One region of the Paenibacillus sp. FSL R7-0652 genome, then DNA from elsewhere that is predicted to be linked to it. Evidence: riboswitches for the same ligand, from Rfam matches in the RefSeq annotation. Region 1 holds a riboswitch; each other region holds the start of a gene.
What was found. A riboswitch is a leader RNA that binds a small molecule or an ion and turns the genes downstream of it on or off. The one in region 1 is predicted to bind cyclic di-AMP.
Positions count from the first base shown of each region.

Region 2: it holds a riboswitch for cyclic di-AMP, as region 1 does, so the genes downstream of both, MKY97_RS06835 (hypothetical protein) here and MKY97_RS00140 (ubiquitin-like domain-containing protein) in region 1, are expected to answer to the same signal.
Region 3: it holds a riboswitch for cyclic di-AMP, as region 1 does, so the genes downstream of both, MKY97_RS16400 (3D domain-containing protein) here and MKY97_RS00140 (ubiquitin-like domain-containing protein) in region 1, are expected to answer to the same signal.

Region 1 is NZ_CP152001.1:30,111-34,324, reverse strand. Features, by position in the region: gene rsmA (16S rRNA (adenine(1518)-N(6)/adenine(1519)-N(6))-dimethyltransferase RsmA) at 1-535, opposite strand, end outside; gene rnmV (ribonuclease M5) at 549-1,094, opposite strand; gene MKY97_RS00140 (ubiquitin-like domain-containing protein) at 1,249-2,433, opposite strand; cyclic di-AMP (ydaO/yuaA leader) riboswitch at 2,702-2,954, opposite strand; gene MKY97_RS00135 (TatD family hydrolase) at 3,196-3,963, opposite strand.
Region 2 is NZ_CP152001.1:1,548,899-1,553,112, reverse strand. Features, by position in the region: gene MKY97_RS06840 (HAD family hydrolase) at 156-854, opposite strand; gene MKY97_RS06835 (hypothetical protein) at 1,004-1,432, opposite strand; cyclic di-AMP (ydaO/yuaA leader) riboswitch at 1,551-1,726, opposite strand; gene MKY97_RS06830 (glutathione peroxidase) at 2,117-2,593, shown strand; tRNA gene MKY97_RS06825 (tRNA-Leu) at 2,782-2,864, opposite strand; gene MKY97_RS06820 (urease accessory UreF family protein) at 3,365-4,066, shown strand.
Region 3 is NZ_CP152001.1:3,703,362-3,707,575, forward strand. Features, by position in the region: gene MKY97_RS16390 (hypothetical protein) at 1-32, opposite strand, end outside; gene MKY97_RS16395 (polysaccharide deacetylase family protein) at 188-994, shown strand; gene MKY97_RS16400 (3D domain-containing protein) at 1,169-1,840, opposite strand; cyclic di-AMP (ydaO/yuaA leader) riboswitch at 1,843-2,037, opposite strand; gene MKY97_RS16405 (amino acid ABC transporter ATP-binding protein) at 2,307-3,029, opposite strand; gene MKY97_RS16410 (ABC transporter substrate-binding protein/permease) at 3,016-4,214, opposite strand, start outside.

The sequences.
Region 1 (4,214 bases):
CAATACTCAGACTTCCATAATCCTTGGAACCTGGTGCCGCCGCCATGCGTTCAGCTACTTCCTTCTGGATCATGACCACGATGCTGTCTACAGGCAGCTTCTCTTCCAGCAGCTTCATCATGATTGGCGTCGTTACATAATAGGGAAGGTTCGCAACAACACTTACTTTATCAACCGAAGCGAAGTCTGATGCAAACAGCGCAGCCAGATCCAGCTTAAGAACATCTCCGTGATGAATGCGTACATTGGGATACGGCTCCATGACCTCTCCAAGGATCGGCAGCAGACGTTGGTCAATTTCCACAGCCGTAACAGGACCAGCCGCACGCGCGAGGCGCTCCGTAAGAGCTCCAATCCCCGGACCAATCTCCAGAGCGCCCTTGGACTCGTCCAAATCGGCAGCGCCCACGATTTTGTTCAATATATTTTGATCGATCAGGAAGTTCTGTCCCAGACTCTTCTTAAAGGAGAATCCATGCCTCTGAATAATTTCCTTAGTGCGTTTGGGTGTTGCAATTTCAACGGTTTGTTCCATGTCTTTCATAACCTCACAATCCTTCACGTTCGATTTGCGCTAATGCATCGGAGAACTCTTCTCTTGTAATCTGGAAAACACTCAGCCGTTTGTGAAACTGTTTGCCGTTGCAATACCCGATCCCCAGCAGGTTGCCCATCTCCATGCGTCTTGCTGCAGCTTGCGGGTGTATAATCAGTCCTGCCTCAATGAGGTCTTCCCAATCAATCAGACTTGGTGCACCTTCATAGGATGTGTGTACACGTGCCAGAGCATGACGTATGGCCTCCGGTGAAGCATTCTCAACGCCGATATCCCCTTTACGTGTCGCATCTGCCTCTGGAATGAACGCATGTTTGCAGCCTGGAATCTTATTGGCAATGATTTTACGAATACGCTCACCCGCATGGTCCGGATCTGTCAAGATGATGACACCCCGTCTCTCCTGAGCAAGTGCAATTCGCTTCAGTATACGCTGATTAATAGCAGAACCTCCGGTTTCGATCGTGTCTGCTTCAACGGCCCTTCTAATGGCTACCGTGTCGTCACGGCCCTCCACAACAATTACTTCTTTTATCATGTTCCAATTCTTCCTTTCTAACGCAAAAAGAAGAGGAATATCCTCTTCTCTGCCAAACGGCGGAGGAGACTGAATTCAGACTCCTCCGCCGCATATTCCGCATGAATCTTCATGCAACTATTTTATAGCATTCCCATTTCAAAGTAAAACGATTTTAGTTCGCTTCCGGCTTCACGGGTCCAATCACATATACCGTTTTGCCTTTCTTACGTCCGAAATTCAGGGCATGCTTCACACTGTCATAATAAACATCAATTTTGTTGCCTTTAATCGCACCACCGGTATCTTCCGCACGACGGAAGCCTAGGCCCTCGATGTATACCCACCAGCCAATTGGAATGACTTTCGGATCAACTGCGATAGTGCGGCCTTCCGTTACACGAGTACCGGAAGCTGTCTTCGTACCAATGCCTGGCTCTTCAGCAGAGTAGGCTGTCATGGATACATTTTTCAGAACTTTAGAATATTTAAAAGAATTCCCGGAGACCGTAATCACCTTGCTGCCCGAGGCAGATGTTTTCTTCGAGTTCGATACTGCTGTTTTGCTGCTTTTCGAAGTTTTGGCCGATACCAATTGAACCTCTGGCTTTTTCTCAACCGGCTTCGCTTTTGTACCTACTGCAATAACTTTGTCTACACGATTGGAAGCAATCGTTTTGCCGACCATTTTTTTGGAGACGAGTTCTCCATCTTGAAACACTTTTTCGATATGCTGCACAAGTGTGCCTTCCTGACCTTTCACTACTACACGATTATCCCCTTGGAACAAACTAGGATCTGCTGTTTTGACAACCTTGTAGGCAATCGGATGCTTCACGTCCACTGTACGCTTTGTTACACGCACTACACGAATCTTCATATCCGATTTTACAGTAGTTCCGAGCGCTGGATACACTTTATCATGCTTTGCAACTTCAATACCTGATTGCTGAATTACATCTTGTACCGATGAATCGGTTGTATACAGAGTCTTGGTGTCTCCGTCTGCCGTAATGTTAACTGGGATGGCCCGCTCAATAACGATTCGGTCTCCGTCCGTAATCGCCCCATTCATGGGCATGGATACCTTGTCGTGAGGGCTGACTGTGATTGACTGCTCCTCCAGCATTTCCTGAAGCATTCCTGTACGAGTCTCTACCACTTGAGCTTTGCCGTCAATAACCAGTGAAATCTGCTTCCCGGCCTGACCGTAAACGACTAACAAGATCATGATTGCAAGCGCAATTGAGAATATCGCGATCAGTGCCATTTGACGCAAGTTCTCATGCTTCCACCGCAACGCGAAAGACTTACTGGATGATCGTGACTCATGGGTCTCTTCTGGTTGGAATCTGCCCACTTCTCCGTCCTCCTTCATAGCCTCGCCGTCTAAAGTAATGCATGATGTCTTTGACGCGACTATACCAAATTTTCTACAGAACACAGATCAGAGGTAATGATCGGTCCTGCACCATGAACCCCTCTTCGCAGCATGATGTCATCCTCCTGAATACTTACCGTATGATGACTCTATTTCTTTTATTCAAAACAAAAAAAGCCAAAGAAAGAGTGTAAGAGACTCTTTCGTGGCTTCCGAATGATTTGAATATCGGAAATTCATGCACGAGGTTGCCTCTCTTTTTCCGCTTGCGAGGTTAGCTGTCGGGTTCGGGCGAAAGAGAGCCGCCCTATCTCAGGTCACCCGCTCATGGCGGACGCCCTTGAATTCACCCCGAGACCCAAAGAAGAAATCAAATACGGCTTCGCAGAACATTCCACTGTTTTGGGTCAGCGAACGATGCGCATCGGCTGCATTCACCGATGTTTAAGCCCTATTGGTTCCCCCGCTCTCCATTAACGGAGACTCAGCGAGATTGATTCATGAAAGTAATGTTGTCTTATCGGAAAGTGTCCCTTTGTTCATCCCCCGAACATCTGTCCAATTTTCCGCACAACAATTCACTGAAAAGATGATATCCTGTTTTGATGCATGTTGTAAAGCATGGATCAAGTACGTTTTTCTAAATATTTGGTTAAAATATTGTAATATTCTTCAATAATTCGAATCAAAGAGCAAATTACCTCTCGTTAGCTTCCTTTTTCACCTGATTTACTCCTTTTTTTACCGAATCCCAAATCGTTCCATGGCATTTTTGGTGGTTATTGCAGCAATTTCCTCCACCGAAATGCCTTTAATTTCCGCAGCGGCTTCAGCAACCAGACGTACATGCGCTGTTTCATTTCTCTTTCCACGATAAGGGTGAGGTGTAAGATAAGGGGAGTCTGTTTCTAGAAAAAATCGATCCATCGGAACCTTGGCCAGCACCTCTTTAGGCTGCTTCGCATTCTTGAATGTGATTGGCCCTCCAAAAGAAAGATGGAAGCCCAATTCCAGACACATTTTCGCCGTCTCCCAGCTGCCTGAGAAGGAGTGCATCACACCGCCAACCTCACTCGCTTTCTCTTCACGCAAAATACGTACAATATCCTCATGGGCATCCCGATTATGGATGACAATGGGCATATTTAATTCACGTGCCAATGCAATTTGTTGTCGTAATACGCGGTGCTGTATTTCCTTAGGTGAGGTGTCCCAGTGATAGTCCAGACCGATTTCACCAATGGCTACCACCTTTTCGTGTTTGCACAAAGATGCAATCCATTCTAAATCACCCTCCTGCATCGTGATTGCATCCACCGGGTGCCAGCCTACAGCTGCATAGATGAAGTCATACGTTTCAGCCAGTTTCATCGTCGTTGGAATCGTCTCCCGATTAAAGCCAATGTTGATCATACGAGTAATGCCTGCATCAACAGCCCGCTGGATCATGTCCTCTCGGTCTTCGTCGAATTGTGGTGCATCGAGATGTGTATGTGTGTCGAATAACATAGTGTTTATTTCTCCCTTCATGTCGAAAATCGAATACCGATTATATGCATTAGAATTTTGAATTTATTTTTTTGAAACACAAATTTTGATTGGGACATGCCGCGATTTCTGTATTTTCACTTTTAATACTCAAGCTACTATATATAGAAGGAAAATAAAAAGTCAAATCTACATCTTGCAGCTAAACCGGATTTAAAACTGTATATTTACTCACTTTGATTACAAAATTATGTCGATCTACATATCCTCGC
Region 2 (4,214 bases), 1.5 Mb from region 1:
ACGTTTCTGTGTAAAAAGGATTTAGGCTTATATCATTCCAAAATAAAAAAAGGCTGATGTGCCGCAGTACACGGGCGCATCAGCCTTTTGGTGTCTTTGCTTTGTTAAGCCACCCAGACACCTATACCTCGAATCCGATCTCATCGACCAGATCGTTATATAGGTTTACTTGCATCGTCATCAGGTATGAGCAGGGGCAGCAGTTCGTCCAGTGATTCAACAGTCCAGTCCGCCCGCTCATCTTCCGACGTTTCGGGCTGAAACCTTCCGTATCCCTGTAAAATACGGATGGTATGCAGGCCCAGGCTGCGTGCTGGTATGATATCATTATCGATTCGGTCTCCGACCATCACCGCTTCTTCTGGAGCACATCCAGCTTGTTTCAGCGCAACCGCATACAGCTCCGGGTCCGGCTTGGACACGCCTTCTTCCGCTGAACAGGCCAGAACATCGACATACTTCCGAAGTCCGTAACTCTCCAGCCGAGTCTCAGTTCCAGGACTCTGATTGGCTATGATGCCAATACGATAGTAATGTGAGAGCCGTTCCAGCACCTTGGCCGCCGAAGGGAAGGGCCGCTCCAGTTCTTTGCGGAATTTCAGCTTGTCCTGAATCTGCTTGCGGTGATCTTCATCATGAATATATGTACGTATTGCAGCTTTCATTGGCCACTGTTCATAATTACGATAACAGGATGCAAACAGCTCTCGTACCGCTTCAATTTTCACTGGATAGCCATAAGCACAAGCTTCACGAACGAATTGACCGATGATATCGTCTACCGGCTCCCATTCATCCACCAGCGTATCCCCCACATCAAAAAACAACCACTTCAATCCGGCAATATCCGGCACGCCGATTCCTCCTCATAAGCCGCAGGTCACCCCTAGCTTGCATACTGTATCCATAAAAAAAGAAGACCCACGACAAGCATGAGTCTCCTCAAATTCCGTTAGTCTATAGCTGCAATTATAGCAGGCGTCTTACATCGAATCAATCTCAATCATAAGCTGCTGACTTCAGCTTCCTGTTTGCTGCAGCTGTTGAGAAGGAAACCGACTTCTCCGTTCAATGAATACACGATTTTGTCAGCCCCCATCCCCCGATAAATCCCTTTAGGATGGCTCTGCTCTGTGATCACACACAGGGACTTGGATGTCCATGACCGGCAAATCTGCAGATAACGGCAGGTCAAGTTCAGACTATTTTCAAAAATAAATACATTCCCTACACTGCCCTGCGGCAAAAACCATTTTTCAGCCGCTGCCGTATTCATGCGGATCACATGTTCTACGCCAATCTGGCGAAGTTTGCGCTCCTCACCAGCACTATTCGTCAGAACGGCAAAAGGCATTTTTTTGTACATCAGCAATTTCACAAATTTACGTCCAGCTTCATTCGGAGCCGTCACCAAAATCATCTCTTTATCCATTGTTCGTTCCTCCCTTGGCGTGAAAAGACAACAAAAAAGAAGCGTGGGGGACCAAGGCCTCCGAAACGCTTCTTAAATAATCCATGACGAAAACGCCATGAACCAGCGTGCGGTTTGCTGCCTCTCCCTTTAACGCTTACGAGGTTAGCTGACGGATTCGGGCGCGAGAGTCGCCCTATTTCCGGCTGTCACCGGAAAATTCACCCCATGGATGTCTGCTGCTGTAATACAGCCCATCCTGTTGGTTCCCCCGTTTTCCACCCTTAATGAATGGAAACTCAGCGATTAAAACATCGTTCGTACATCTTGAATAAAGAACCGATCGATATTATCGTTTGTTTCGTTTTTCAGGTATAAATTTATTAAAATTCAAATTACGCTATGAATCATACACCTGTGCCATGATGATGTAAAGTGCGGCCAGATCACTGAATCGTCAGATTTCCGGCAATAATCTTCAATAATAACGCTTACAATGAGGTTATACGCTATCCAACTCTTCCAAGCTGTCTAATTCTCTGCCGCACAAAAATGGATCATCACATTTCACAACGATTTCAATCTTACGTCGATCTTACACACCAAGGATGGTCATAACAACGCAGAAGCCAAATAAGTTTTGCATTACTTAATTGCATAAAATATAATGAATGTATCTAGAACAAGATGATGGAGGCGATCCCTATGTCAGTTTATGATTACAAAGTAAACACCCTTCGCGGACAAGAGATTGAGATGTCCGAGTATCGCGGCAAAGTGTTGTTAATAGTAAATACAGCAAGTCAGTGTGGTCTCACACCTCAATTCAAGGGCCTGCAGGAGCTGCAGGATAAATTCCAGGATGCTCCGTTTGAAGTGCTTGGGTTCCCAAGCAATCAGTTTGCGCAGGAGAAAGGTTCCTCCGATGATATTGCCGAGTTCTGTCAGATGAATTACGGTGTCAGCTTCCCTATGTTTGAAAAAATTGACGTCAATGGCTCCAGCGCCCATCCACTTTTCCAACATATTACCAAAGAAGCACCCGGCCTGCTCGGCTCGAAAGCAATCAAATGGAACTTCACCAAATTCCTGGTTGACCAGAACGGGAAAGTAGTGAAACGATATGCTCCGCAGACGATACCAGACAAAATTCAAGAGGATATTGAGGCTTTGTTGAAATAAACTATATTTTATAAAATGAAAAAGCGATCCGAAACCAAAGAGCCAAGGCTCAGGCTTCAGGATGGCTTTTTTTCGCTGTACCCGCTTCAACTAGTTCAGAACGTTCCATTGAGCTGCGGAACTTCAGTTCTGATCAAAGAAAAGAAGCTTTCCATTATGGAAAGCTTCTCAGGTATCTCTTCATATAATGCGGTCGAGAGGACTCGAACCTCCACGGGCATACGCCCACTACCCCCTCAAGATAGCGTGTCTGCCATTCCACCACGACCGCATGTCGTAAATTATCGGCAACAGAATTGATTATACCGGAATCTTATTTAAAAGTAAAGCAATTATCTAGATTTTCTTGTGCAGCCTGAATATAACACTTCTTTTTATACAACTCAGCTTCCTTTCTCCTTTCATTTTTCATTTAACTGCTCAAATTCCATCTAACTGCGCAAATTTTTGTCATAACTCTGAAGTAAGCACATAACATTAATCTGATTGCGAAAAAGAGGCCACACGAAGACGGAGTAAATCCATCCGTTTTCGAAATAGGAACTTTAGAAGAATCAAATTATTTTATCACAAATAAGCTTGTGTAAGTTTATATAACACAAAATACTTACCAGGCCTATACAAACGTCTTTTTTTCTGTTAACTATTGACAAAACACCGATTATTATGTGAAAATATATATCATATAATTCGGATTTACACACAAATTTTCAAAAAAACCTTTATCAAGTTAGGAAAATTTACACAACTGTACACAGGAGGCGAAAGATCTTGAATCGTGGGAATAAGCTTCTCGATTACGCGAAACTGCTTGATCCCTCTGTGCAGGTTGGAGGGTTCTCCCATCTCTTCGGCATGAACACCCATATCAAGGAAGGCTCCATACGTACTGCCGAGGATATCGAATCGTTCATGCGATGCCAGCTTCACCCTAGTCTTGTGCGTCTTGAAGGCATGGCGATCAAAGGCATCTACACCGCAACAGATCATAAGGACACCTGGCGTGTCGCTTTGATCGACAAACTGGTCCATGTACAGCGCACACCCGCTGAACTTCGAGAACAAGCATCAGCTATAGGCAAACGTTTAATCAAACTCTCGCGCGCCCTGCATCCGTGGATTGACTTCAGCCCGCTTGAACAGATCTTCGCAAAATACAATTCCGTTGGCTGCCTCCCTACCGTTCACGCCTGGATTAACCACCACCTTGACATCCCCGTCGAAGAGGCGGTTCTCGGTTACCTGCATTCAGCCATGTATGCTTGTATATCCGAAGCCTCCAAAGTTATCCCTCTAACTGAAGAAGTCACCAAGGAACTGCTGGGTCGTCTGACCACAGACCTAGAGAAGGAATGGACGACCGTGAGCACCTCTTCTCCAGATGGACATATGCCCCCCGCATCCCTGTCTATGAAGCCCTTGTTCCCCAACTTTCACATGCTCGGGGCAGGCCTCCATGCTTACAGAGCATAACTCTCCCCGTTCCACCCTTCTATAAAAATGCATACAAAAAAACACGCCGCAATCCCCTTGCTGGCGTGTTTTTCACTTTTTTGCAAGCTTATAAAAACGTATTTACGTCATATTAATTCAAAAAATACACTTATTTCCGTATTTTTTA
Region 3 (4,214 bases), 3.0 Mb from region 1:
AAACGAATGGATTTCAAATCATATGTACTCATCGTCTCTCCACCTAGCCTTCTCTTTATATGATATATGGTGGAATTATGACTTTCATAACCTGATCTACACAATGAAACTTCTCACATTCGCATAAATGGTTCTCGTGAAGGGCATACCATAAAGAACGAAATTTCTGAAAAAAGGAGGCCGTCCAATGTTTAAACGCCTCGTTATGCCAGCACTCGTTATGGTTATATGTTTTGGGGTTTACCTGGTTCCTCCCGCGGCTGCTTCAGCAAATCACATACCTAATCTGCCCGAGCTTGATCCACCTGCATCCAGCGCCAATGATCGAGAAGAACAGCTGACTTTAGGTCAACTGCGTCAGAAATATGCGGATACTTTCAAGACAAATGGCCCGTCGACCAAACAGGTTGCACTGACTTTTGATGACGTACCCGACCCGAGGTTTACGCCGCAGGTACTGGATGTCTTGAAAAAATATAAGGTTCGCGCAACCTTTTTTGTGGTAGGCAGTCGGGCGGAAAAACATCCAAATCTGGTGAAACGTATGGTGAAAGAAGGACATATTGTAGGCAATCACAGCTACAACCATCCCGAATTCAGCAAGTTATCGATGACTGCTTTTCGCAGACAGATTCTACATACCGGGGATATCATTCAGCGACTGACGGGCTACACACCCAAATTGATTCGCCCACCTTATGGAGATATTAACGAGGAACAGCTGCGCTGGGCCGCCAAGCAGCACTACAGCATTATCAACTGGAATGTGGATTCGTTGGATTGGAAAGGGCTGTCCAAGGAACAAGTGAAACATAATATTCTGTCAACGGTTAAACCCGGCTCCATCGTACTGCAGCATGCAGGCGGAGGTACAGGCTCTAATCTCCAAGGTACAGTGGAGGCCCTGCCAGATGTCATTGAGGAATTGCGACATCGAGGTTATGAACTGGTCACGCTGGACGAGATGCTGCAGCTGCCTAAGGAAAAACAATAAGACACCCGGCAGCCTTAAAGCTGATTGTATAGATAAAAATACAGGGTGTTCCTATCGGTAACCATGAATCTTACTCATTCATGACAACAACCAAAGAACACCCTCTATATGTTAGCGTATCATTTTTCTCTGAATCCCATCAAAGAATCTAGGGAGTTAAGTCAATTTTACTTTTTATTTTAAAATGTAAAGCTCAATATCCTGAAAACCAAATGAACTTACGAACTGTTTACTTCCCGGAATAAAAATGTCGATGCGGTTGCCTTTGATGGAACTCCCTGCATCCAGAGCAGTAGCAACGAAAGCCTGTTTAGGCAGTCCCGGGTGCGTATGCCCCGTCACGAGAACTTTGGTTCCAAAAGGAATCACCTTCGGATCTACTGCAATCGTGCCCAGTTCCAGCGGGTTGCCAAAATAATCAACTGCTCCCCAGCCCCCGTTCTCGGAAGCATCTGAGGAATATGCTGTAGCTTTCACGTTTAAGGTCTTACTATAGTCAAATGTTTTACCCCAGGCTTGGACAACTTTAGTATCCGCGCTTACATCCAGACTCGCTGCTGTAACCGGTTTTTCCTCTGACTTCATCTGAACCGGGGCTGCTTGCGCTTTATTTTCCTGACCTGGAATTGTAATTTTCAGACCACCATAGATGTTATACGGTGAAATGTCTTTATTGGCTTTAATTAATGTGTCCATGGCAATACCATACTGTTTGGATAGGGTGAAGAACGTATCCCCCTCTTTAGCTGTATGAATCGATTCCGCGTGAACCGGAACGGTTTGAATCAACAGTACGGATGTCAGTAATGCAATGGCTGTCTTGGCTATACGTTTTTTGTGAAACATGGTCTTCCTCCTCATTATGCCTGCGAAGTTAGTTGTCGGATTCGGATGGAGGAATCCACCCTATAGGCTGTAAATCACATGCTGAAGCATTATGTACCCTAATTCACCCCTAGCGGCGCGCCGTTCTTATGAACTGACACGTCTGCACTGTTACATCCCCCACACTTCCACTTCGGAAGTTTCGGCAGCATTCAATATATCACAATTTTGTAACCCTAAGCTGTAGTAAATGTTACCAATTAGCGACCGATCTTCTTTGGTCCTCCGGGATTTGTAAGATAACTCCAGAATTTCACATCCTTTAATCAGTCCGTTTATCTCTTACATGGGTAACAGAAACGTTACTTATTTTGTTTTGAAGCCCTGATTTCATTCCTTCTTATGTGAAATGCAAAAAAGCAGCGTTAGCGGACCTCTGCCGTTAACGCTGCTTTTGCTATAAATCCACTCCAGGAAGCGGGATGATTTAGAGTACTTTTGCGAGAAAATCACGTGTACGCGAATGTTTCGGTGCACCGAAAACTTCATCAGGCGTACCTTCTTCAACGATAACCCCGCCATCCATAAACAGGATCCGGTCACCAACCTCACGCGCAAAACCCATCTCATGGGTAACGATGACCATGGTCATGCCGCCCTCGGCAAGACGTTTCATAACTTCCAGTACTTCTCCAACCATCTCCGGGTCCAGTGCAGATGTGGGCTCATCAAACAGCATAACATGCGGCTGCATCGCCAGGGCTCTTGCAATTGCGATCCGCTGCTTCTGTCCACCAGACAGCTGATTAGGATATACATCTTTTTTATCAGCCAAACCAACCGTTTTCAGAAGATCATCGGCAATTTTGTTTGCTTCAACTGCAGATTGCTTCTTTACCTTGATTGGCGCAATCGTAATGTTTTGCTGCACCGTTTTGTGCGGAAACAGATTGAAATGCTGAAATACCATGCCCATTTTTTCTCGCGTAGCATTAATATTGTGCTTGGGATCGGTAATGGAAACACCTTCAAAATTAATTTGTCCCGATGTCGGCTGCTCCAGAAGGTTCAGACAGCGCAGGAATGTACTTTTACCCGAACCCGAAGGACCAATCACTACGACGACCTCACCTTTACCGATGGATACGTCGATGCCTTTCAGCACATCATTTTTGCCATATGATTTGTATAATTGTCTAACGTCTATCACTTGCACCCAACTTCCTTTCCAATCGACCCAGCAGCTTGGACAAAATGAATGTCATGACGAAGTAGATCGCTGCCGCAATAAGGAATGGATTCATTCCTTGGTACGTAATGTTTTTAACTACACTTGCCTGATACATAATATCCACCATACCGATGACGGAGATAATGGATGACTCTTTAATGATGGTCACGAACTCGTTACCGATTGCCGGAAGTACGGCTTTGAAAGCCTGCGGCAAAATGATATAACGCATCGCATCACCTCTGCCCATACCGAGTGAACGAGCAGCCTCCAATTGACCACGATCCACGCCTTGAATCCCTGCACGGAAAATCTCGGCCAGGTACGCACCACTGTTGATGGAGAGTGTCATAATCCCCGCCTGCAGTGCGGAGAAGTTGATGCCAAAGGTCAAGGACACCCCATAGTAGATAATCATGAGCTGAACCAGCATTGGCGTGCCTCGAATGACTTCTACGTAAGCTGTACCAATCCAGCGCAGAACGGCCAGATTATGAAGACGGAACAGGCAGATAATCAAACCGATGATTACCCCGAACAGGACACCGAGAGCCGATAACAGCAGCGTATATCCCACACCTGTTGCATAGAAGCTTTTATACTGCCAGAATACTTCAAAAATATTTTGTGATTTGTTCACTTTATCCGCCATCAGGAGACTCGCATCCGTTACCATCTGGTTGATTTTATCTTCGCTTTTCAGACGCTCCAGCGTTTGATTCACTGCGGTCAGCAGCTCTGTATTGCCTTTGCGAATCCCGATTGCCGCTTCAACCTGCTCTTCATCCGGAACTGCGGCTGCCAAACCGATAATATCATCCAGATAACCAGCAGCCACCGTATCCTCGACAATCGCCGCATCGACACGTTTCGTTTGAAGCTGCAGCACGATATCGGAGATTTTATCCAGAGAAGTGAGCTTCGCGCCTGGAATTTTCTGTCCAATCGATTCCTGAATGGAGCCTTTTTGTACACCGATTTTGGTATTCTCCAAAGACTTCATGTCCGGAAATTTGTCTTTGTCCACATTGCGGATCATAATGACTTGTTTGGATTTGTAGTACGGCTCAGAAAAATCAATACTTTTCTTCCGCTCATCTGTCGGTGTCATGCCTGAGATGACCAAATCTACGCGACCGCTCTGCAGCGCAGGCAGCAAACCGT